One region of the Fuscovulum ytuae genome, then DNA from elsewhere that is predicted to be linked to it. Evidence: riboswitches for the same ligand, from Rfam matches in the RefSeq annotation. Region 1 holds a riboswitch; the other holds the start of a gene.
The links. Region 1 has a riboswitch for cobalamin ahead of QF092_RS10090 (DUF1636 domain-containing protein). Riboswitches for the same ligand answer to the same signal wherever they lie in the genome.

Region 1 (10,542 bases):
GCGCGCCGCAGTGGATGAGGTCTGCGCCAACCACGCCATCGCCGATTACTTCCCCTCATACGAAATCGCGACGCAGAACCCCACCTTCCGCGATGCCTTTGGCCCCGATCAGCGCGAGGTGCGCCCCGAAGTCGTTGAAACCATCATGGATGTCTTCTTCGCCGGACAATCGGCCCTCAGCCGACGCAAACCAAAAGACGGGCCAGACCCAGAAGAGGCCGCCGCCGCCGAACTTTGCGACGAAGTGCTTCTCGCGGCGGTCCGCGAATGAGGGTCCTTGTCTTTGGCGATTCCCACGCAGCCTGCATGATCGAGGCGTGGCGCAGAGGCGGCTGGCCCACCGATTGGCAGATGTCCTTCTTCGTCCGTCCCGGCAGCGGCCCGCCTGAACATGCCGTGACAGGCACCACGATCCGGGCCGTCACACCCGCCTTCCGTGACGTTCTCGCCCGCCTTGATCAGCCCGCCGAATATGACCTTGCCGCGCAGGATGCCTTTGTCATCATCGGCGGCGGGATCAGCCTCTTTCCGCTGGTGCAGGTCCTCAATACCTACGACATCCTGGATTGGGGCGGCGAAATCGGGGCCGAGACACGGCCCACCATCACCGAACCCGTCCTCCGCCTCGCTGTGGCCGAGGCGTTTCGCGCCACGCCCGCAGGGCGACTTCTGGCCGAATTGCGGGCCGTGCCGGCGCTTGCCGACCGCCCCATCCACCTCATGCCGCAACCCTTCCCCTCTGAAAAAGTGTTGGCCGATCGCAGCATCGCCTCTGGCGCAGGCCTGCGCCGCCTCGCACGGCTGCGGCTTCTGGCCCGCGCGGCGACCCTGTTCCATGACGCCACCAAAGACCTCGCCCGCGACTTCGGCGCACAGCTTCACCGCCAGCCAGAGACGACAATCCATCGCCACGCCTTCACCGCCCTCCCCTATTCGACCGAGGCGCGCCGTCTTGTGAACCTTGCCCAAGCGCAGCCCAAGTCCGACATCCTCCATGCCAATCAGGACTACGGGGTACTTCTGCTGCGGGGCATTACTGCTCGAACAGACACCAACCCTTAACCTAAACATATATAATTGCAGGAATTTTCGGCGCGCATCGGGCAGGCGCGTCAAGGATTTCTGAACCAGCGGGACCCAGCATGCGGGCATCTCAAAAGGGGTGCCGCATGACCAATGTTTATATCATCGCCGGGCAAAGCAACGCCGTCGCCGCCGAAAGCCGTATCCGCGCCGAACTCCTCGCCCGCGATCCCGGCGCCATCGTTCTGTCGGTCTCCAGCGGGGGCGCGCCCCTGACCTGGGGCCGCGCAGGGACGGATTGGTTCCAATCCGGCGATATGCGCGACACACTGATCAACACTGCGATTTCCACCCTTCGCGCCAATCCCGATGCCACCCTGCGCAGCTTGATCTGGCTGCAGGGTGAGGCGGATACCTACGGTTTCGCCCGCGCCGAAACCTATGCTGCGCAATTTCAATCGCTCCTCACCCGCGTGGACACCGCGCTGCAATCCGCCCTTCCTGGCCGGCAGACGGACTTCGACGTGCTAAGCGTTCAGTTATCCACTCAGGCGCCCGAGGCAGCGGGTCGCCAGAACTGGACCACCATCATCAATGAACAGCGCAAGCTTGACGCGGGCTCCGACCGAATCCTGTCGCTTGATCCCGATGCGGTCGCGCGTGAGGCGGGCCTTTCGCCCGCCGCCATGTTCAAGGACCCGCTGCATTACAGCCCCGCCATGCTCGACCGTCTGGCAGGCGCGATTGCCGAACAAGCCGTCAACACCCCTGCCCCCGCTCCAGCCCCTGCCCCGCAGCAGCCCCGCAGCTTGGACGGCACATCCGGGGCCGACCGGATCATCGGCATCGGCGATGACACGATCCGCGCCGCGGGTGGCAATGACACCGTCCTTGCCGGGGACGGCAATGATGCCGTTAGCGGCGGCAGGGGCGATGATCTGATCGAGGCCACCTCTGGCCGCAACCGGATGTGGGGCGGCGAAGGCAATGATCGCATCTTCGGCGGCAGCGGGCAGGATAGCCTTTATGGCGAAGCCGGGCGCGATATCCTGCAAGGCGGCGCCGGGGCTGATCTTCTTGAAGGCGGCGATGGCGACGACCTTCTCTTCGGCGGCAATGGGCGCGACAGGCTGCTTGGCGGCGCTGGGAATGACCGGCTGAATGGCGGGCTTGGTCAGGATGAGCTGACAGGGGGCGCAGGTTCCGATGTCTTCATCTTCACCTCCGCCGCCACTGCGGGGTCGGGCAACGGGGCGGATCGCATAACCGATTTCCAATCGAGGGTCGACAAGATCGACCTTGTCGCCTTCGATACCACCTACAACGGCACATCGGGCCTTCTGGGCGGCGGGCAACGGTCATTCTGGTTCGATGCCGCAGGGGGCCGCCTGCTTGGCGATCAGAATGGTGACGGCGTCGAGGATTGGTCCGTCTTCGTGACCGGTGTCACCCGCATGACGGACGCTGATTTCCTGCTCTGACCGGGCAGGTCACACCGCCACACCCGCCACGCGCAGCAATCCCGGCACATCCAGATGCGCCTCCACATGATCGGCCAGCGCCTCCAGCGCCGCCTCCACCTCGGCGGCATGGCGGCGCGGCGCGCTGGCGATGCCAAGCCGCGCCAGGTAGCCCGCACGAAAATCATCCGCTGCAAACAGCCCGTGCAGATAACTTCCCACGATCCGGCCATCGGCACTGATCGCGCCCTCGGCCCGGCCGTCAACAAATGCAAAGGGTCGCGCGCAATCCGGTCCCGCCGTCCGCCCGATATGAATTTCATACCCCTCGACCGGCAGGCCGGTCGCGGCCTCCACCGCCCGCACCCGGTCTAGCCGCTTGTCGGGGGTCATCACCGTCTCCACCGCCAGCAGTCCCAGCCCCGCCGTTACCCCGGCAGGCCCCTCGATCCCCTCCGGATCGGCGACCGACGCACCCAGCATCTGATACCCCCCGCAGATCCCCAGCACGTGCCCCCCCCGCCGCACATGGGCGGCAAGGTCCACGTCCCAGCCCTGCGCACGAAGGAATGCCAGATCGCCGCGCGTCGATTTGCTGCCCGGCAGGATCACCAGCCGCGCCTCGGCCGGGATTGGTTCCCCCGCCCGCACCATCACCAGCTTCACCCCCGGCTCCGCTTTCAACGGGTCCAGATCATCGAAATTCGCGATCCGTGACAGGGTCAGACAGGCGATCACCACCCCTTCGCCCACAGGCCGCGCGGGGATGTCTTGCGCATCTTCGGCAGGCAGCAGATGCGCCTGCCCAAACCACGGCACGACGCCAAACCCGCGCCACCCCGTCCGATCCTCGATAAAGGCATAGCCATCGTCAAACAGCCGCGGGTCGCCCCGGAATTTGTTGATCAGGAAGCCCGCCACCATCGCGGCATCGTCGGGGTCAATGACCGCCTGCGTGCCCACCAGCTGCGCGATCACGCCGCCCCGGTCGATATCCCCCGTCAGGATCACCGGCACCCCCGCCGCACGGGCAAATCCCATATTGGCAATATCGCCCTTGCGCAGGTTCACCTCGGCCGGGCTACCCGCCCCTTCCACGATCACCAGATCATGGCCCTCCCGCAGCCGCCCAAAGCTTTCCAGCACCGCCCCCATCAGTTGCGGCTTCAGGCTCGCATAATCCCGCGCCCGGGCTGTGGTCAGCCGCCGCCCCTGCACGATGACCTGCGACCCCGTCTCGCTTTCGGGCTTCAGAAGGACCGGGTTCATATCGACCACCGGCTCCAACCCGCAAGCCAAGGCCTGCAAGGCCTGCGCCCGCCCGATCTCTCCCCCATCCGCCGTCACGGCGGCATTGTTCGACATGTTCTGCGGCTTGAAGGGCGCAACGGAAAGCCCCCGCCGCCGCGCCGCACGGCACAATCCCGCCACCAGCATGGATTTGCCGACATTCGACCCGCAGCCCTGGATCATCAGCGCAGGCATAACGGCCTCAGAACTCCACCCCCGGCTGGCCCTTGATGCCGGACCGGAACGGGTGCTTCACCAGCGTCATCTCCGTCACAAGATCGGCCATCTCGATCAGCTCTTCCTTCGCGTTCCGCCCCGTCAGGCAGACATGCGTCATCGGCGGCTTTTCGTCGCGTAGAAAGGCCAGCACCTCGGCGATGTCCAGATAATCATAGCGCAGCGCGATGTTGATCTCGTCCAGCAGGACGAATCGGATACCCGGATCGCGGATCAGCGCCTTCGCCTTCTCCCACCCCGCCTTTGCGGCGGAGATGTCGCGCGCCTTGTCCTGCGTCTCCCATGTGAACCCCTCGCCCATGGCGTGAAACTCGCACAGATCGCCGAAATTCCCTTCGATCAGGCGGCGTTCGCCGGTATCCCACGCGCCCTTGATGAACTGCACCACCGCGCAGGGCATCCCATGCGCGATGCAGCGCAGGATCATGCCAAAGCCCGAGGAAGATTTCCCCTTTCCCGCCCCGGTATGCACGATGACCAGCCCCTTGCCATCGGTCTTCTGCGCCATCATCCGGTCGCGCGCGGCCTTCTTCTTGGCCATCTTGGCCGCGTGCCGCGCCAGTTCCGCCGCATCGTCAAGGATGGGCATGTCGTTCCCGTCATTCATCCTGCCGTTCCTTTTCCTTGACAGTCTCGCCCCTTGTGGCAGAGGAGGAGCCACAAAGGCGCTGGTGCCTGTCCATAAGACAGGCCAAGAGGGAATGCGACCGGTTTTGCGACCCATCACGTCGCGGCACCGAAAGCAGCCGCCCCCGCGACCGTGACCGGAAAGGTCTGCCCCACGCCACTGGCCGCAAGGTTCGGGAAGGCGGGCAGAGCGCCGGGGCGAAACCCCGCCCCGATATCCGCAAGCCGGGAGACCTGCCAGAGCCAGACTGAAACGCGCGGGCGGGGTGTTCCGCGACCTTCGGATGCAGGCAGCGGCAACGCGCGCCCGCCCGCAGGCCATCCCCGTCGGCACCATGAACTTGGGGGGTGGGATGACCACCATTCTGCACGTCTGCACCACCTGCCGCGCGGGCCAGCCCGTGCCCGAAGGGCAGGATTGCCCCGGCCAGCGCCTGCATCAGGCGCTCACCGCCGCCAATGAAGATGCCATGATCACCATCCGCGCCGTCGAATGCCTGTCGGCCTGCGACAACGGCTGTTCCGTCGCGCTGACAAAGCCCGGCGCTTGGTCTTATATCTATGGCCGCATGACCACGGATGACGTGGCCGAGATTCTGCGCGGTGCCGCGCTCTATGCCGCCTCATCGAACGGCGTTGTGCCGTGGCGCGAACGCCCGACCATTTTCCGCAAGCAAAGCCTTGCCCGTCTTCCCCCGCTGGAGTCCTGACATGACCGACCTGACCAAGATCCCCGTCACCGTGATCACCGGCTTTCTCGGCGCGGGAAAGACCACCCTCATCCGCCACCTGATGCTGAACCCGCAGGGCCGCCGCCTTGCCATCCTCGTCAATGAATTCGGCACCGTGGGCGTGGATGGCGACATTCTGAAATCCTGCGCAGATGAGGCTTGCCCGGCTGAAAACATCGTCGAACTGGCCAATGGCTGCATCTGCTGCACCGTGGCCGACGATTTCATCCCCACGATCGAGGCACTGATGGCCCTGCCCCAGCGCCCCGACCACATCCTGATCGAAACCTCCGGTCTTGCCCTTCCCAAGCCGCTCCTCAAGGCCTTCGATTGGCCCGCGATCCGCTCGCGCATCACCGTCGATGGGGTCGTGGCACTGGCCGATGCCGAAGCCGTGGCCGCTGGCCGCTTCGCCCCCGATCCGGTCGCCGTGGACGCCCAGCGTGCCGCCGATGACAGCCTTGATCACGAAACGCCCCTCTCCGAAGTCTTCGAAGATCAGATCGCCTGCGCCGACATCATCCTGCTGACCAAGGCCGATCTCGCGGGCGAAGAAGGCCTCGCCGCCGCCCGCGCGGTGATCGAGGCGGAAACCCCCCGTCGCCTGCCCATCATCCACGTCACCGATGGCAGCATCGACCCGCGCGTGATCCTTGGCCTCAATGCCGCAGCCGAAGATGACCTCGCCGCCCGCCCCTCGCATCATGATGGCCATGACGACCACGAACATGACGATTTCGACTCTGTGGTGATCGACCTGCCCGAGGTGGCCGATATCGAAGACCTCGTCGCCCGCGTCCAAACCCTCGCCCGTGAAAACCGCATCCTGCGGGTGAAGGGCTATGTCGCCGTCGAAGGCCGCCCGATGCGCCTTTTGCTGCAGGCCGTGGGCGAACGCGTCCGGCATCAGTTCGACCGTCCCTGGGGAACCATGCCCCGCCAATCCCGCCTCGTCGTCATCGCGGAACATGACGACATTGATGAGTCCGCGATCCGCCGCGTTCTGGGGGTCTGATCCCGCGCCATGCACGTCGTCTTCCGCGAAAGCCACGGTCTGGAAACAGCCGACACCCCCTATGATCCGGGCCAAGACCCCGCCGATCTTGTGGTGCTGTCCTTTTCCGACAGCGACCTTGGCGCCTTCGCCGCAGGCTGGCACCGGGCGGGGGGCACATTGCCCCCGACCCGACTGCAAAACATCGTGGCGCTGCGCCACCCTGTCTCTGTCGACACCTACATAGACCGCACCCTTTCGGGTGCCCGCGCCATCCTCATCCGCCTCATCGGGGGCGAGGCATATTGGCCCTACGGCATCGCCTCCATCCGCGACCTTGCCCAGCGCAAGGGGCTGGCGCTGGCCATCCTCCCCGCCGATGGCCGCCCCGATCCCGCGCTGGATGCCGCCTCTACCCTGCCCGTCTCCACCCTGCGCCGCCTTCAGGCGCTCTGTGATGCCGGCGGCGCGGTGGCTGCACAGGCGGCGCTTGCACAACTGGCGCTGGCGGCAGGCCTCTACGCCCCCCCCGTTCCGGGCGACAAGCGGATGCCCGATTTCGGCTTTTACGATCCCGACCGGGGCGTGATCCCGCCGCCCGACGCTGCCGACCAACCCACCGTCCTCGTCAGCTTCTACCGCAGCTACCTCACCGCCGCCGATACCGACACTGTCGATGCGCTGATCCGATCGCTCCGCGCCGCTGGCTTCGCAGCAACGGGCGTCTTTGCCCCCTCGCTCAAGGTGCCGGGCTTCACCGACTGGTTGAGACCTCACCTCACGCGCCTGAACCCCGCCGCCGTGGTCAATGCCACCGCCTTTTCGGCCCGCGCCGATGATGGCTCCACCCCCTTCGATGCGGGCGATTTCCCGGTCTTTCAAATCGCCCTCTCCACCGCCCGCCGCCGCGACTGGGCCGCATCGGACCGCGGCCTGTCGCCCGCCGACCTTGCCATGCATGTCGTCCTGCCCGAGGTGGATGGCCGCCTCTTTGCAGGCCTCGCCTCGTTCAAATCCCCCGGCAAGCGCGACGCCGATCTGCAATTCTCGCGCTTTGCCCATCGCGCCGATGCCGCCGCCATTGCCGCCGTCACCGCCCGCGTCACCGCTTGGCACCGCCTCGCCACAACGCCCGCGCCGGATCGCCGCCTCGCCGTGGTCCTCTCCACCTATCCCGGTCGCGCGCATCAACTGGCCCATGCCGTGGGGCTCGACGCGCTCGCCTCGACAGAGGCGCTTCTGCAAGACCTCGCCGCCGCCAATCACAGCGTCGAACCGGGCGAAAATCTCGGCGCGGCGTTGATGGCCGAAACGCTGGCATGGCCGCTGGCCGATTACCAAGCCGCCCTCGCCACCCTGCCCCCAGACCTGCAAGAGGCCCTCACCGCCGCATGGGGCGCACCTGCCCAAGACCCCGCCTGCGATGGCCAATCCTTCCGCTTCGCCGCACTCCATCGCGGCAACGCCCTGGTCGCCCTGCAACCCGAACGGGGCGAGGTCGCCTTGCGCGACGGCGAATATCACGACCTCTCCCGCACTCCCCGCCATGCCTATGTCGCCTTCTACCTCTGGCTGCGGGCGCAGAACCTGCATGCGCTGGTCCATATGGGCGCGCATGGCACGCTGGAATGGCTGCCCGGCAAATCCGTGGCCCTCTCGGCCACTTGCTGGCCACAGGCACTGATCGGCCCCCTGCCCGTCATTTACCCCTTCATCGTGAATGATCCGGGTGAAGCCGCGCAGGCCAAGCGCCGCATCGGCGCCCTTACCCTTGGTCACCTGCCCCCACCGCTCCGCGCTGCCGCCCTACCCGAAGGGATGCACGGGCTGGAACGCCTGCTGGACGAATATTCCACCGCCGATGGGCTTGACCCCGCCCGCCGCGACCGCCTGATCGCCTCCATCCGGGCCGAGGCGCAGGCGCTGGGGGTTGAGGCCGATCTCGGCCTCCCCGCCACCGCCTCCGCCGCCGAGGCCATCACCCGGATTGATCGCTTCGTCTGCGACATCAAGGAAAGCCAATATGGCGAGGGGCTGCACATCCTCGGTCGCGGCCAATGCGGGGATGCGGAACGCGACGGCCTCTTCCGCGCCCTCTCGGGCCGCCGCGTCGCTCCCGGCCCCTCCGGTTCGCCTGCCCGTGGCCGCTCTGATGTCCTGCCCACGGGGCGCAACCTCTTTGCCGTCGATCCCCGCGCCGTGCCCAGCCGCGCAGCACAGGCCCAAGGCGTGAAACTGGCCGAAGAACTCCTCCGCCGCCACCTGCAAGATCACGGCGATTGGCCGCGCGGCCTTGTCGTCGATCTCTGGGGCAGCGCCACCATGCGCACGGCGGGCGAGGAATTTGCCATGGCCCTCCACCTTGCGGGTCTTGCCCCCGTCTGGGATGCCGGATCGGGCCGTGTGTCGGGGGTGGAAATCATCCCCCTCGCGCTCTTGAACCGCCCGCGGATCGACGTCACCCTTCGCGTCTCAGGCCTTTTCCGCGATGTATTCCCCGGCCTTGCCACCCTCTTTGAAACCGGTGCGCAGGCCCTTGCCGAACGCGACGAGTCGCCCGAGGACAACCCCTACCGCGCCCGCGCCGCCCGCGTCTTTGGGCCAAAACCCGGCCAATACGGCCTCGGCATGATGGCGCAACTTGACGACTTCACCCCCGAGGCCCGCGCCGCAGCGGGCGAGGCGTGGATCGCCGCCTCCTCATGGTCCATCGGCATCGATGGCCAGTCAAAGAATGACCGCGCCGCCCTCGAAACCCGCCTGCGCGCTGCCGATAGCTTCGTTCATGCGCAGGACCTACCCGAAAGCGATCTGCTGCTCGCCGCAGACTATGCCGCGCATGAGGCAGGCTTCGCCGCCGCCCTTTCGCGCCTTGGGGCCGCGCAGCCTGCGCTCTACCACCTCGACGCCACGCAACCTGACCGGCCCCGCGCCCGCAGCCTGACCGAAGAAATTGCCCGCGTTGTCCGCGCCCGCGCCGCCGATCCCGCATGGGCCGATGGCATGGCCGCCCATGGCTTCCGGGGTGCTGCCGAGATTGCCGCCACACTCGACCACATGGCCGCTTTCGCCCATCTCGCGGGCGTGGTGCCGCCGCATCTCTTCGACCTCTACCACGACGCGACCTTGGGCCGGGACGACATCACCGCCTTCATGGAGCGTGAGAACCCCGCCGCCCTCGCGGCCTTGCGCGACATGTTCCGCCGACTGGCCGAGGCCGGGCTTTGGGTCACCCGCCGCAATTCCATCGCCGCCACGCTGGAGGTCGCGCCATGACCCCCGCCTTCACCGTGAAAGGCTGGTGCCCCGGCGCGTTGCGCCCCATGGCATCGGGCGATGGCCTTGTGGTGCGCGTCCGCCCCACAAATGGCCGTCTCACAGCCGCGCAGGCCGCAGGGCTGGCACAGGCCGCCGCCCGCCACGGCAACGGGCTGATCGACCTTTCCGCCCGTGGCAATGTCCAATTGCGCGGCGTGACCGAAGGCACTCATGCGGCGCTGATCGACGACCTCCGCGCGCTTGGCCTGATCGATCCCGACATCCTGTCGGAAACCCGCCGCAACATCCTCGTCACCCCTTTCGCGGATGGGGAAACAGATGCGCTCGCGGCAACCCTCGCGGTCGCGCTTGCCGATGTCCCACCCCTCCCCGGCAAATTCGGCTTCGTCATCGACACTGGCCCTGCCCCGATCCTGACCGCCACCGCAGGTGACATCCGCCTTGAGCGGGGGCATGACGGCGGCCTGATCCTGCGCCCCGACGGCCTGCCCCACGGCATCCCCGTCACCACCGAAACCGCCGCCGCAGAGGCCATCGCCCTCGCCCGCTGGTTCACCGAAACAGGCGGCATCACCGATGGGCGCGGCCGCATGGCCGCCCATATCGCGCGCGGCCACCGCCCTGCCCTACCGCGCACCGCCACCCCCGCCCCCGCGCAAACACCCCCCGGCCCCGGCCTCGTGCCGCAAGGCGCACTCGTCGCCTTCGAATTCGGCCAGATGACCGCCACCACCCTCTCCGGCCTCGCCGCCTTGGGCAACCTCCGCATCACCCCATGGCGCATGGTCCTGATCGAAGGGCTGCAAACCCTTCCCACCCTCCCCGGTCTAATCCTTTCCCAAGACGATCCCCTCCGGCGGGTAGAGGCCTGCACCGGCGCCCCCGGCTGCCTTCAGGCCCA
Region 2 (10,542 bases), on a different replicon from region 1:
TGAATGAAGGTACGATCCGCCCGCCGATGACCGCGATCATCATGACACCCGCCGCCAACCCAAGTCGCAGGCCATAACCTTGGGCGGCATAATCCCCCCGCGCCGCCTCCCAGTGGTACAGTCCGTTGCCAAGGGCAAAGACCGCCAGCATCGCCAGCACGATCAGATTGCGCCAGTTCTTGCCCGCCACGATCTCACGCCCAATGGCCGCGGCCAGAACCAGCGGAAAGGACAGATCGACCGTCGCCGCCACCCCGGCAGGCAGGGCGCCCGACATGGCAACTGCCACGCGCCCGGCCAGCCACAGGAAGAACAGCCCGCCAAGCGGCCAGCCCACGATGGGCAACCGGCCTGTCCAGTTTGGCACAGCGGTCAAGAGAAACCCCGCGATCACCGCGCCGAGGTAGCCGAACAGGAATTCGTGCGCGTGCCAGCTGACTGGGTCAAAGGCTGTGGGCAGCGTAAGATGACCCGACAGCATCGGCACCCATAGCGTCATCGCCAGCGCAGCCCAGATCGCGGCCCAGAAGAAGAATGGCCGGAACCCGTAGGTCAGGATCGCAGGGCCGGTCCAGGCGCGCATCTGTTCGGCAGTGGTGGTCATCATGCGTCCTTCTGTTCGTACTGGACCCCGGCCTCGGTCAGGATGACGTCCAGTGCGATGTCGTGGGGTTGGGGAAAGATGGTGGCAAGCCGGGCAGATTGCAGACCGATACCGATTGTCATCGGGCGAGGCGACAGCACGGCGAGCGTGCGGTCAAAGTACCCCCCGCCGTAGCCCAGCCGAAACCCTGCCGGGTCCCAGCCCACCAAGGGGGCAAGAGTCAGGTCAGGCACCACCTCTGGCCCGTCAGCCGGGACCGGGATCTTCCAGAAGCCCTGCACCATCCTGCAATCCGGCGTCCATAGGCGGAACGCCAGTGGTGCAGAGGGCGCTGTGACCACGGGCAATGTGACGTTCGCGCCGCGTGCGAGCAGGCTTTCCAGCCAGGGCCGCAAGTTCAGTTCCGCCTTGATCGGCCACCAAGCCGAGAGCGTCAGCCCGTCAATATTCGGGAAACGTTCAGCAAGGAGGGTATCGACACGCGCGGCAATCATGTCTGCCGCTGCACGACGCTGCGACACGGACAGGGCCTGACGGTCTGCGAGCAATCGCGCGCGCTCGGCCTTGCGCCAGCGGGCGACGTCGCGCGCCTGCTCTTGGTCCACAGCCAACGGATCGAAGTAGTCCGGGGCGATCTCGCAAGCCATGCAGGGGGACGAGGCGAATGGGCCCGGCTCAGACATCGGCGCGCCGCTCCGCCTCGAACTGCGGGAACAGCACGTCGTTCTCCAGACGCATGTGCTCGGTCAGGTCACGGGCGAACTCATCCAGTCCACGGTAAAGCCCGGTCCAGGTGCCGCAGGCCCCGCCGGGCAAGGTCAGGTTTGCGGTCAGTCGGAGGATCTCGGCCAGCTCGCGGTCATGCCCGGCATGATCGGCGCGCATCACCGCGATCGGAGTCTCGATGCCGGGCATCCCGCCCTTGCGGATCGCGGGAAACAGGATCAGTTCCTCCTTCTTCATATGTACCTCCAATTCGCCGAGCATCTCGTGCAGCAGGGCCGACAGTCCGTCAGGCACGCCCACGTCGCCGAAGTGCACGTCCTCGACACGCTCCGCCATTGCCACCAGTTGCGGAAGCTGCTCCCTGTGGCGGGCATGGTAGCGCTCCTCGATGTGCCGGGTCAGGGCGGTCGGCTCGGACGGCGCTGCAGCTTCGGTCATGTGAGGTCTCCTGTCAGAAGAACAGTTTGGGTGGGGCGACGGGGTCGCTTTGGGCTGACTGAACGGCGATGTGCAGGGAATAGGCGATCCGCTCGGCGCGCTCGATCAGGTGCAAGGCTCCCGCGGGCGTGCAGGTATCAACAGCTGTCGCGCGGAACAGCGCAAGCCAGCGGTCAAAATGTGCCGCATTGATCGGCAACGGAGTATGCGCGGGCACCGGCCGGCCATGATACTGCCCGGTCATCAAGGCGATCGAAGACCAGAACGTCACCATCCGCTCAAGATGCACGGCCCAATCGGTGATGCGGGCCGCAAAGATCGGCCCCAGAACGGCATCTGCACGGACACAGCCGTAAAAGCGGTGTACCAGATCGCGCAGAACATCGGGGCTAAGACCCGTCTCTACCATAAGGGCGGCCGTCACTTCCGGCCTGGTTGTCGGGATGGACAAGCTGACAGTTGCGCTGGACATCTGAGTCTCCGTCTTGCGCTTTGGCTTAGGCCTGCTAATTGGTATTGTAAATACCTATTCAAGGAAACCGACCTCATGCGGCTGACCTCCTTCACCGACTTCGGGCTACGGATGCTGATGCGGATGGCCGCCGATCCGTCGCGCGCCAACTCCACGGCCGAACTGGCCGAAGCCCTGGGCCTGTCCCGCAATCATCTGGCCAAGATCATCCAGCATCTGGCGCGCGCAGGCCTGATCGAAACCCGGCGCGGCGGCGGCGGTGGCGCCGTGCTGGCCCGACCGGCGTCCGAGATCCGGCTTGGCCAGGTCATCCGGTTGTTGGAAGAAGGGCAGCCCTTGGTCGAGTGTTTCGGGGCCGATGGGGGTGCCTGTTCGATAGACACGCGCTGTCGGCTCAAGGCGCGTCTGCGTTCTGCGGAAGCAGCTTTTCTCACGGATCTCGACCGATCGACACTGGCCGATATCGCCCTGCCCCCGCTCGTGGTGTCGCAATGACGCAGGTGGAACGTGACGGTGCAGGCTTTGTCGTCCCGGCAATCTTGCTCGCCGAAGCATTCGGACTGACCGAGTCCGACGTTCGCGAGTCGATGCGCACCGGCGCCCTGACATCGATCTGCGAGGCCGGGGTGGGGACGGACGCGGGACGCTGGCGCCTGACGTTCCGTTACATTAATCGCGCCCTCCGGTTCACGGTCGACGAGGTAGGAACGATCCTGTCGAGTTCTCGCTTTCCGGTGCGGGACCGATCGTCTGACTTGGAACGTTGACTCCTTCATCCGATTATGTAAGTGATTAATCACTTACTTTCTTGGATGAGTCGATGCGCAAGACGTCAGATCTCCGCAAGGCCGAAATCGTGGCAACGATCCTAGCCTTGGCCGACCAGATCGGCCCGGACCGGGTGACGACAGGCGCCGTCGCCAACGAAGTCGGCGTGACGCAGGCTGCCCTGTTCAGGCATTTTCCAACAAAGGCTGCAATGTGGAGTGCCGTGGCCGACCAGGTGGCCGAAACGCTGACCCATGCCTGGAATGCGGCTGTGGCACTGAGTGAGCTGCCGGTTGACAGGATCAGGGCCCTGATCCGGGCGCAACTGGACCAGATCGCAGCAACACCCGCGATGCCCATGCTGCTGTTTTCCCGCGAACTGAATGTCGAGAACGCGGCCCTGCGCACGGCATTCCACGGGCGGCTGACCGCTTTCCATGGCCATCTTATGCGCGAAGTCGAGCTGGGCCAGCAGTCCCATACCCTGCGCGATGACGTTGCAGCGGCGGATGTGGCGGTCTTGCTGACTTCCCTGGTGCAGGGGGTGGCGATCCGCTGGTCACTGGGCGCGCGCGACTTTGGCCTGCAGGCCGAAGGGCTGCGCCTTCTGGATGTCCAGCTGCACCTGCTTGGGGTGGAAGGAGGCTGACCGATGCGGACCATCTGGATCATCGCGGTGGTGGCGACCCTGAGCATCGGTGCAGGAGCGATGTACCTGACCGAGCGTCCGTTGACGGTGGCGGTCGTGCAGCCCGAAACCGATGTGGCCCTTCGCATCTACGGGCTCGGAACCGTCGAGGCGAGGGTACTGGCGCGCGTAGGATTTGAGTCCAGCGGAACACTGATGTCGCTTACGGTCGATGCAGGTGACCGCGTGGCACAGGGGCAAGCGCTGGCCGCGCTGAATCAGGATGAGCAGGAGGCGCGGCTCGCGCGTGCCCAGGCCGCCGTGGCGGCGAACGCTGCCAATCAGGCCAAGGCCGAAGCGGCTGTCCTCCGCGCCACGGCAATCCTGGCGCAGCGCGAGGCGGCCAACCGCCGGCAGGCCGAGTTGACCCGACAGGAAGCCGCATCCATCCAGCGCGCGGAGGAGGCGCAGCGAGATGAAGACGTCGCTCGTGCTGACGTGAAAGTTGCCGAAGCGGAACTCGCCGTCATTCGCGCTCAAGGGCAGGATGCAGTCGCTGCCCTGCAACTTGAACAGACGCTGCTGGACCGTCACCGCTTGACCGCACCCTTTGATGCGCTGGTTGTGACACGCCTGGCCGAAACCGGGGCCGTGGTTCGGTCAGGCGATCCGATCTTTACCCTGATCGACCCCGATACGATTTGGATTCAGGCCTACATTGACGAAGAACGCGCTGGTCAGCTGGCCCTTGGCCAGCCCGGCACCATCCGTCTGCGGTCTCAGCCTGCCAGCGAATTCACAGGCACGATCACCCGCATCGGAGTGGAAAGCGACCGGGTGAATGAGGAACGCCGCGTCTGGCTGACCTGCTCGGATTGCCCGCAGCAAATGTTTCTGGGCGAACAAGCCGAGGTGCGCATCCTGACTGCCACACGCGCCACGGCCCTGATGGTGCCTGAAGTGGCGATTATCGGCTTCGACGGGTATCGCGGCACGGTCTGGATCGTCCAGGACAGTAGGCTTTCGCGCGCCGACCTGACATTCGGCGCGCGTGACGACCGGGGCCGGGTGGAAGTGACGGGCGGGTTGCCCGATGCTGCGCAGGTCGTGGCCGTCCCGCTGCAAGGCGTGGATGAAGGTCGGCCTGCCCGCATCGGAGCCGCGCCATGAACCTTGCCATCAAGGATATCCGCCACGGTCTCTTCCGCTTTGTCCTGACCTGTTTGGGACTTGGGCTTCTGATGACGGTCGTGCTGGCGATGATCGGCATCTACAACGGCCTTGTCGCCGATGCCCTGGCCGTCGTGAAGGCCCCTGCCGCTGATGTCTGGGTGGTCGAGGCTGGCACACAAGGCCCCTTTGCCGAAGCGTCAAGCATCCCGGCCACGACCCGGGACGCCGTGGCCCGCATGCCCGGAGTGGCCGAGGCCGGGGCCATCACTTACCAAACGATCGAGGCCAGCCATGCCGGCGGGACCTTGCGGCTCTATGTCATCGGCTTTGAACCCGGTCGTCCCGGCGGACCGCAGCGCATTACCGAAGGGCGGGGGCTGGGCAGAAGCCACTTTGAACTGCTGGCAGACCGCAAGACCGGTCTGGTGCCCGGAGAGACCATCCGGCTGGGACGCGACCGCTTTACCGTCGTGGGATTGGTCGAGGATGCGATGAACTCAGGCGGCGATCCGGCGGTCTATGTGACTTTGGCTGATGCACTGACGTTGCAGACGGCGATGGACCCGGCCGCTGCCCGGGTGCAGGCGGCCCGGGGCGATGGCGGCCTGCGCCCACCGACGGTGGCCGCCGTTGTTGCCCGGCTGCAGCCCGGTGCAGATGTGGCGCTTCTGACCGCGACAGTTCGGCAATGGAAACACCTCTCCGCCCTCAGCCAAGGTGAACAGGAGCAGCTTCTGCTTGCCTCGGTGGTGGACCGGGCGCGGCGCCAGATCGGTCTGTTCCTGGGGATCCTGCTGTCTGTCAGCGCCGTGGTGATTGCGCTCATCATCTACACAATGACCATGGAGAAGCTGAAGCAGATCGCTACCCTGAAGCTGATCGGCGCCCCGGATCGAACCATCGTGGGCCTGATCGTGCAACAGGCGCTGATCCTTGGCATCTCTGGCCTCGGGATCGGGCTGGCCCTGATCCTTCTGGTCAAGGACAGCTTTCCCCGCCGCGTTGTGCTTGAGCCGTTCAATGCGCTGGTGCTGACAGGCATCATCCTGATGGTCTGCCTTGTCGCCTCGGGTCTTGGCGTCCGCGCGGCGCTGAAGGTTGACCCTGCCACAGCGCTCGGGGGCTGACCCATGGCGCCGGGCGACATTCTGGTCGATGTGCGGGGCGTCGCCAAGCATTATGGCGAAGGCGAAACCCGTGTCGATGCCTTGCGGTCCGTGGATCTGCGGGTGCATGTCGGCGAAGTCATCGCGCTGCTGGGCCCGTCCGGTTCGGGCAAGACGACGCTGCTGAACGTGATCGGCTGCATTCTTGCCCCGACCGCGGGCCGGGTCGAACTGGATGGCGATGCGGTGTTCGACGGCAAATGGCTCCGCAGCGATCTGCGACGGCTGCGCCTGGACAAGATCGGCTTTATCTTTCAGGCGCACAACCTGTTGCCCTTCCTGACCGCCGAAGAGAACGTCTCGGTCGTGCTGGACCTTGCGGGCTGGACTGCCGAAAGAGGCCGAGCACGGGCACGCGAACTGCTTGATTACCTTGAAGTCGGGCATCGGGCCAAGGTGAAGCCGGCCCTGCTTTCCGGGGGCGAAGCGCAACGCGTCGCCATTGCCCGCGCGCTGGCGAACCGCCCCCGGATCATCCTGGCCGATGAACCCACGGCTGCGTTGGACAGTGGTCGGGCGCAACTTGTGATGGACCTTCTGCGAAAGCTCGCCAGCGACCAGAAGGCCTGCATCATCGCCGTGACGCATGATGAAAAGATCTTCGACCGTTTCGACCGCCTGATCCACCTGCGCGATGGTCGTCTCGTGGACAGCTGAACCAAGGAGAAGGCCATGCCCGCCCGCAGAAAGCCCCTGACGGCCGTCGCCGTTGTCGCAATCGTCTTCGGTCTCCTGACCATCGTTTCTGGAAGCCGCGCCCTTTTTGGTGGCGCCGACATGGGGGCCGTCGTCCCGTTCGTTCTATGGTTCAACTTCCTAGCAGGGTTTGCCTACATCATCGCGGGTCTGGGGCTTTGGTATAGGACTGGCTGGGCACCCGGCCTTGCCATCGCCATCACCCTTGCGACCGGAGCGATCTTTGCGATGTTTCTTTTGGAGGTCTGGCGCGGGACTGCATACGAGGCGCGGACGATGGGTGCGATGGCGCTGCGCCTTGCGATCTGGGTGGTGATCAGCGTCGTGGCGGCAAGAGAAAAGTCCAGTCGCGCATGACGGAAGGCAATCCTTTCACAGGGCACCATGCGGCCTGCCGCGATACTAGCAAGCAGGCGGCGTCACGTCTGACGGGACATCCCGTGCCCCCTCGCACTGACCCCAAGCGTCGCAATAGATCAACTGCTCCAGCGGCAGGCGGCTTGCCCAACCCTTAGCCGCCAATTCGGGCTGGTCGTAAAGCTCCTCGACGTAGCCGAGGCAAAGCCAGGCCACGGGAACAACGCTTTCGGGCAGGCCAAGGATCTCGCTTAACGCGCCCGACCGAAAGATGCTGACCCAACCCACACCAATCCCTTCCGACCGAGCCGCCAGCCAGAGGTTCTGAACAGCACAGACGGTCGAATAAAGGTCCATCTCGGGCGCGTGGGTGCGACCAAGCACAAAAGGGCCGCCACGCGCGCGATCGCAAGTGACACAGATGCTGACCGGCGCTTGCAGGATGCCTTCAAGCTTCAGGCTGGAATAGAGCGGACGGCGGTCAGGTCCGAACATCGCTTCGGCTTCAGCGTTTGCATCGGCAAAGGCGGCCTGAACCCGACCTTTCACACCGGCATCCCGGACAATGATGAAGTTCCACGGCTGCATGAACCCAACCGAAGGCGCATGATGGGCAGCCGTCAAAATGCGCATCAGAACATCTTTGTCCACGGGTGTGTCCGTAAACTGCGAGCGCACGTCGCGGCGCGAGAAGATAGCGCGATAGACGGCAGCGCGCTCGCTTTCGCTGAAGGCTCCGGCCGCGACCGGAGAGGCAGAAACGGACATGACGGTCCCCCTTCGTCGAAACGGGCGCGCCGCCGGCCTTCGGCGCGTCCTGTTTCGTCTGGCCGGTCTTCTGACTTGGCTTCGCGCGGGTGCTGCGCCTTCCCGGTCATTCGACCAGTGGCAAATGCAGCCCCATCTACCTTACAGCGTTGGGCACGTCGCAGGATTTCACTGCGTTCCCGATTATCCCGCCACGAAAAGCGGCGGGCACCAGACGCCGCCACTGTAGGCGTAAGTTCGATCTGGCGCAATCAGCGCGGCACTCCCGACGAAGACAGACGTAAAATCATTCTGCGGGATCCTTCAGCCCGGAATTTGGATCGAGGGCGTAGCCGCTCGCTGGTCCACGAAGGGGTTGAGCCAGCATCTGGTCGAGCCACAAATCACGCTGTGTACGAAACTGTTCGATACCGATTTCCATCCCTTCGTGCCCCTTGGCGGGCTGAGCGATGTAGGTCCCGAGCAGCCGGTCCCACCACGGCAAGTTGAAGCCGTAGTTCGAGTTGGTCTCGCGCGGGTCTTTGGAATGGTGGACGCGGTGCATGTCCGGCGTCACGACGAACAGGCGCAGCACGCGGTCCACCGGGCGTGGCAGGTCGATATTGGCGTGGTTGAACAGCGCGGTGGCGTTCAGGACCACCTCGAAGAGCAGCACCGCGACGGCGGGCGGGCCGAGCGCCGCGACCACTGCCAGCTTGATCCCCATTGAAATGAGGATTTCCACGGGATGGAAACGCAGTCCCGTGGTTGCGTCGAAATCGAGATCGGCGTGGTGCATCCGGTGCAGCCGCCAGAGCCCGGGCACGGCGTGGAACATCACGTGCTGAAGGTAGATCGCCAGATCGAGCAGCAGCATCGAGACGATGATTGCGACCCAGACTGGCACATCGATGTTGTTGAGCAGGCCCCAGCCACGATCCTCGGCCATGACGGCCAGACCGACCGCGAGGATCGGAAAACTCAGCCGCAGGATGACCGTATCCACCACCACCAGAGCAAGGTTGTTCGTCCAGCGGATCACACGCGGGATCTCCCGTCTGCGCCGGGGGGCTGCCACTTCCCAAAGCGCCATCGCCGCCAGAACACCCAGAAAGATGGCAAGCCGGATGGTCGCCTCGGTGGCAAGGATGGTCTCGGACATGGATCGCTGGCCTTGGGGCTTGTGGGGCGCGCTGGAATCGCTATTATTCAAGTTATCGCTTGAATGATGTAGCGTCAGGAGACAGTCCTTGTCAATCAGCCCGAAGCTGGCCCTGTTGGAGGAATACGCCCTCGTCGCGCGCGCCCTGTCGGCACCGGCGCGTCTGATGCTGCTGGAACAACTGGCGCAAGGCGAGCGCGGGGTGGAGGCACTGGCCGACAAGACCGGCCTGACCATCGCCAACTGCTCGCAGCACCTGCAACAGTTGCGACGGGCCGCTCTCGTCACCAGCCGCCGTGACGGCAAAGCAGTGATCTACCGGCTGACCGACGCGAAGACGCTCGCGCTCATGGACCTTTTGCGCATCGTGGCCGAACGTAACCTGGCACAAGTCGAGCGCATCCTGCGGGGCCTCTCGGGCGGCTATGACGCGCCCGAACCGGTCAGTCGCGCGGTCCTCGCCGCACGGCTCGCGGAAGGCTCTGTCACTGTTCTCGATGTCCGGCCCTCCGACGAATACGCTGCGGGCCACATCCCCGGTGCGCGGAACGCCACCCTGGCGCAGTTGGAGCAAATCCTCCCAACACTTGCGCATGACGCCGAGATTGTCGCCTATTGCCGCGGCCCATACTGCGTCTATGCCCATCAGGCCGTCGCCACTTTGCGCCGCCACGGTCTAAACGCGCGGCGGCTGGAAGGTGGTTTGCCTGAATGGCGTGAGGATGGAAGACCAGTGCTCATCGACGTGGGCTGAGCGTTGTTGGGCTCAATAGGACGGCGCCCGGTTTCGAAAGGACAGGACTTCGCTCATCGCGCTCCATCTTCGTTGACGATGCAATCATATTGCCCGATGGCTGACACCTGATACGGCGACCCTAGTTCGTCGCGCGCCACATCCGGTATCGCCCCTGGCCTGTCATCTCGCGGATCAGACCCCGCGCTTCCATCCAGGCAAGGTTGCGCTGCACGGCCGCTCGACTGGCGCCGGTCATGGTCTCGGCCATGGGGGCCGAGACGAGGGGCCATTCGGTCAGTACGGCGCGCAGCGCCCGCGGTGTCTTTCCCGAGAGCGGTGACATCTCGATTTCTGCCCGCGCTGACCATGCTTCGATATCGTCGAGGTGCCGCATCGCGGTCAGGCTTGCTGTTTCCATCCCGTCGAGCCAGCGCGCCAGACGGACAGTCTGTGAGCCACCTGCGCGCAGGCCCCCTGCCCCGCCCATCGCCAGCGGCGTAAAGACTGCGCCCCTCCCTTCGCTGGCCGAGATGCGTGCGGCGGTCACCGCCGCTTCCATCCGGTCACTGTGCTGCCCGAGTCCTGCTAGGTTCCAAAGGTGGAAGCCCATGCAGGCGCGGGTGATCGGGTGCAGATCGTCAGCTTGCGCCATAAGGTCCAGCCACCCCTCGGCTCGATCGGAGAATGGTTCTGCCACATCATCCATGTTCTCGGGGTCACGGCGATCCAGGAAGGCAGACAGGTCGACGTCTGGCCCCGGCCCACCCGTCAGGCGCCGCACCGCCCACCCCACCCGCGCCAGCGCTGTTGTGTCGTCTTGGACTCCCGAAAGGCGCATGGAGATCCACAGTGCCAACCTATCCGGCGCG

Region 2: another riboswitch for cobalamin. It lies ahead of bluB (5,6-dimethylbenzimidazole synthase); the one in region 1 lies ahead of QF092_RS10090 (DUF1636 domain-containing protein).

Annotation. Positions count from the first base shown of each region.
Region 1 covers NZ_CP124535.1:2,079,116-2,089,657, forward strand. Annotated here, with positions in the region: gene QF092_RS10065 (GSCFA domain-containing protein) at 1-271, shown strand, start outside; gene QF092_RS10070 (hypothetical protein) at 268-1,062, shown strand; gene QF092_RS10075 (sialate O-acetylesterase) at 1,170-2,504, shown strand; gene QF092_RS10080 (cobyric acid synthase) at 2,514-3,968, opposite strand; gene cobO (cob(I)yrinic acid a,c-diamide adenosyltransferase) at 3,976-4,617, opposite strand; cobalamin riboswitch at 4,663-4,893, shown strand; gene QF092_RS10090 (DUF1636 domain-containing protein) at 4,991-5,347, shown strand; gene cobW (cobalamin biosynthesis protein CobW) at 5,349-6,383, shown strand; gene cobN (cobaltochelatase subunit CobN) at 6,393-9,638, shown strand; gene cobG (precorrin-3B synthase) at 9,635-10,542, shown strand, end outside.
Region 2 covers NZ_CP124536.1:107,278-117,819, forward strand. Annotated here, with positions in the region: gene QF092_RS19160 (NnrS family protein) at 1-604, opposite strand, end outside; gene QF092_RS19165 (5-formyltetrahydrofolate cyclo-ligase) at 604-1,251, opposite strand; gene QF092_RS19170 (hemerythrin domain-containing protein) at 1,280-1,768, opposite strand; gene QF092_RS19175 (group III truncated hemoglobin) at 1,782-2,240, opposite strand; gene QF092_RS19180 (Rrf2 family transcriptional regulator) at 2,316-2,735, shown strand; gene QF092_RS19185 (DUF6522 family protein) at 2,732-3,007, shown strand; gene QF092_RS19190 (TetR/AcrR family transcriptional regulator) at 3,061-3,657, shown strand; gene QF092_RS19195 (efflux RND transporter periplasmic adaptor subunit) at 3,661-4,806, shown strand; gene QF092_RS19200 (ABC transporter permease) at 4,803-5,936, shown strand; gene QF092_RS19205 (ABC transporter ATP-binding protein) at 5,940-6,632, shown strand; gene QF092_RS19210 (hypothetical protein) at 6,648-7,028, shown strand; gene bluB (5,6-dimethylbenzimidazole synthase) at 7,074-7,796, opposite strand; cobalamin riboswitch at 7,840-8,026, opposite strand; gene QF092_RS19220 (sterol desaturase family protein) at 8,083-8,937, opposite strand; gene QF092_RS19225 (ArsR/SmtB family transcription factor) at 9,026-9,691, shown strand; gene QF092_RS19230 (hypothetical protein) at 9,813-10,542, opposite strand, start outside.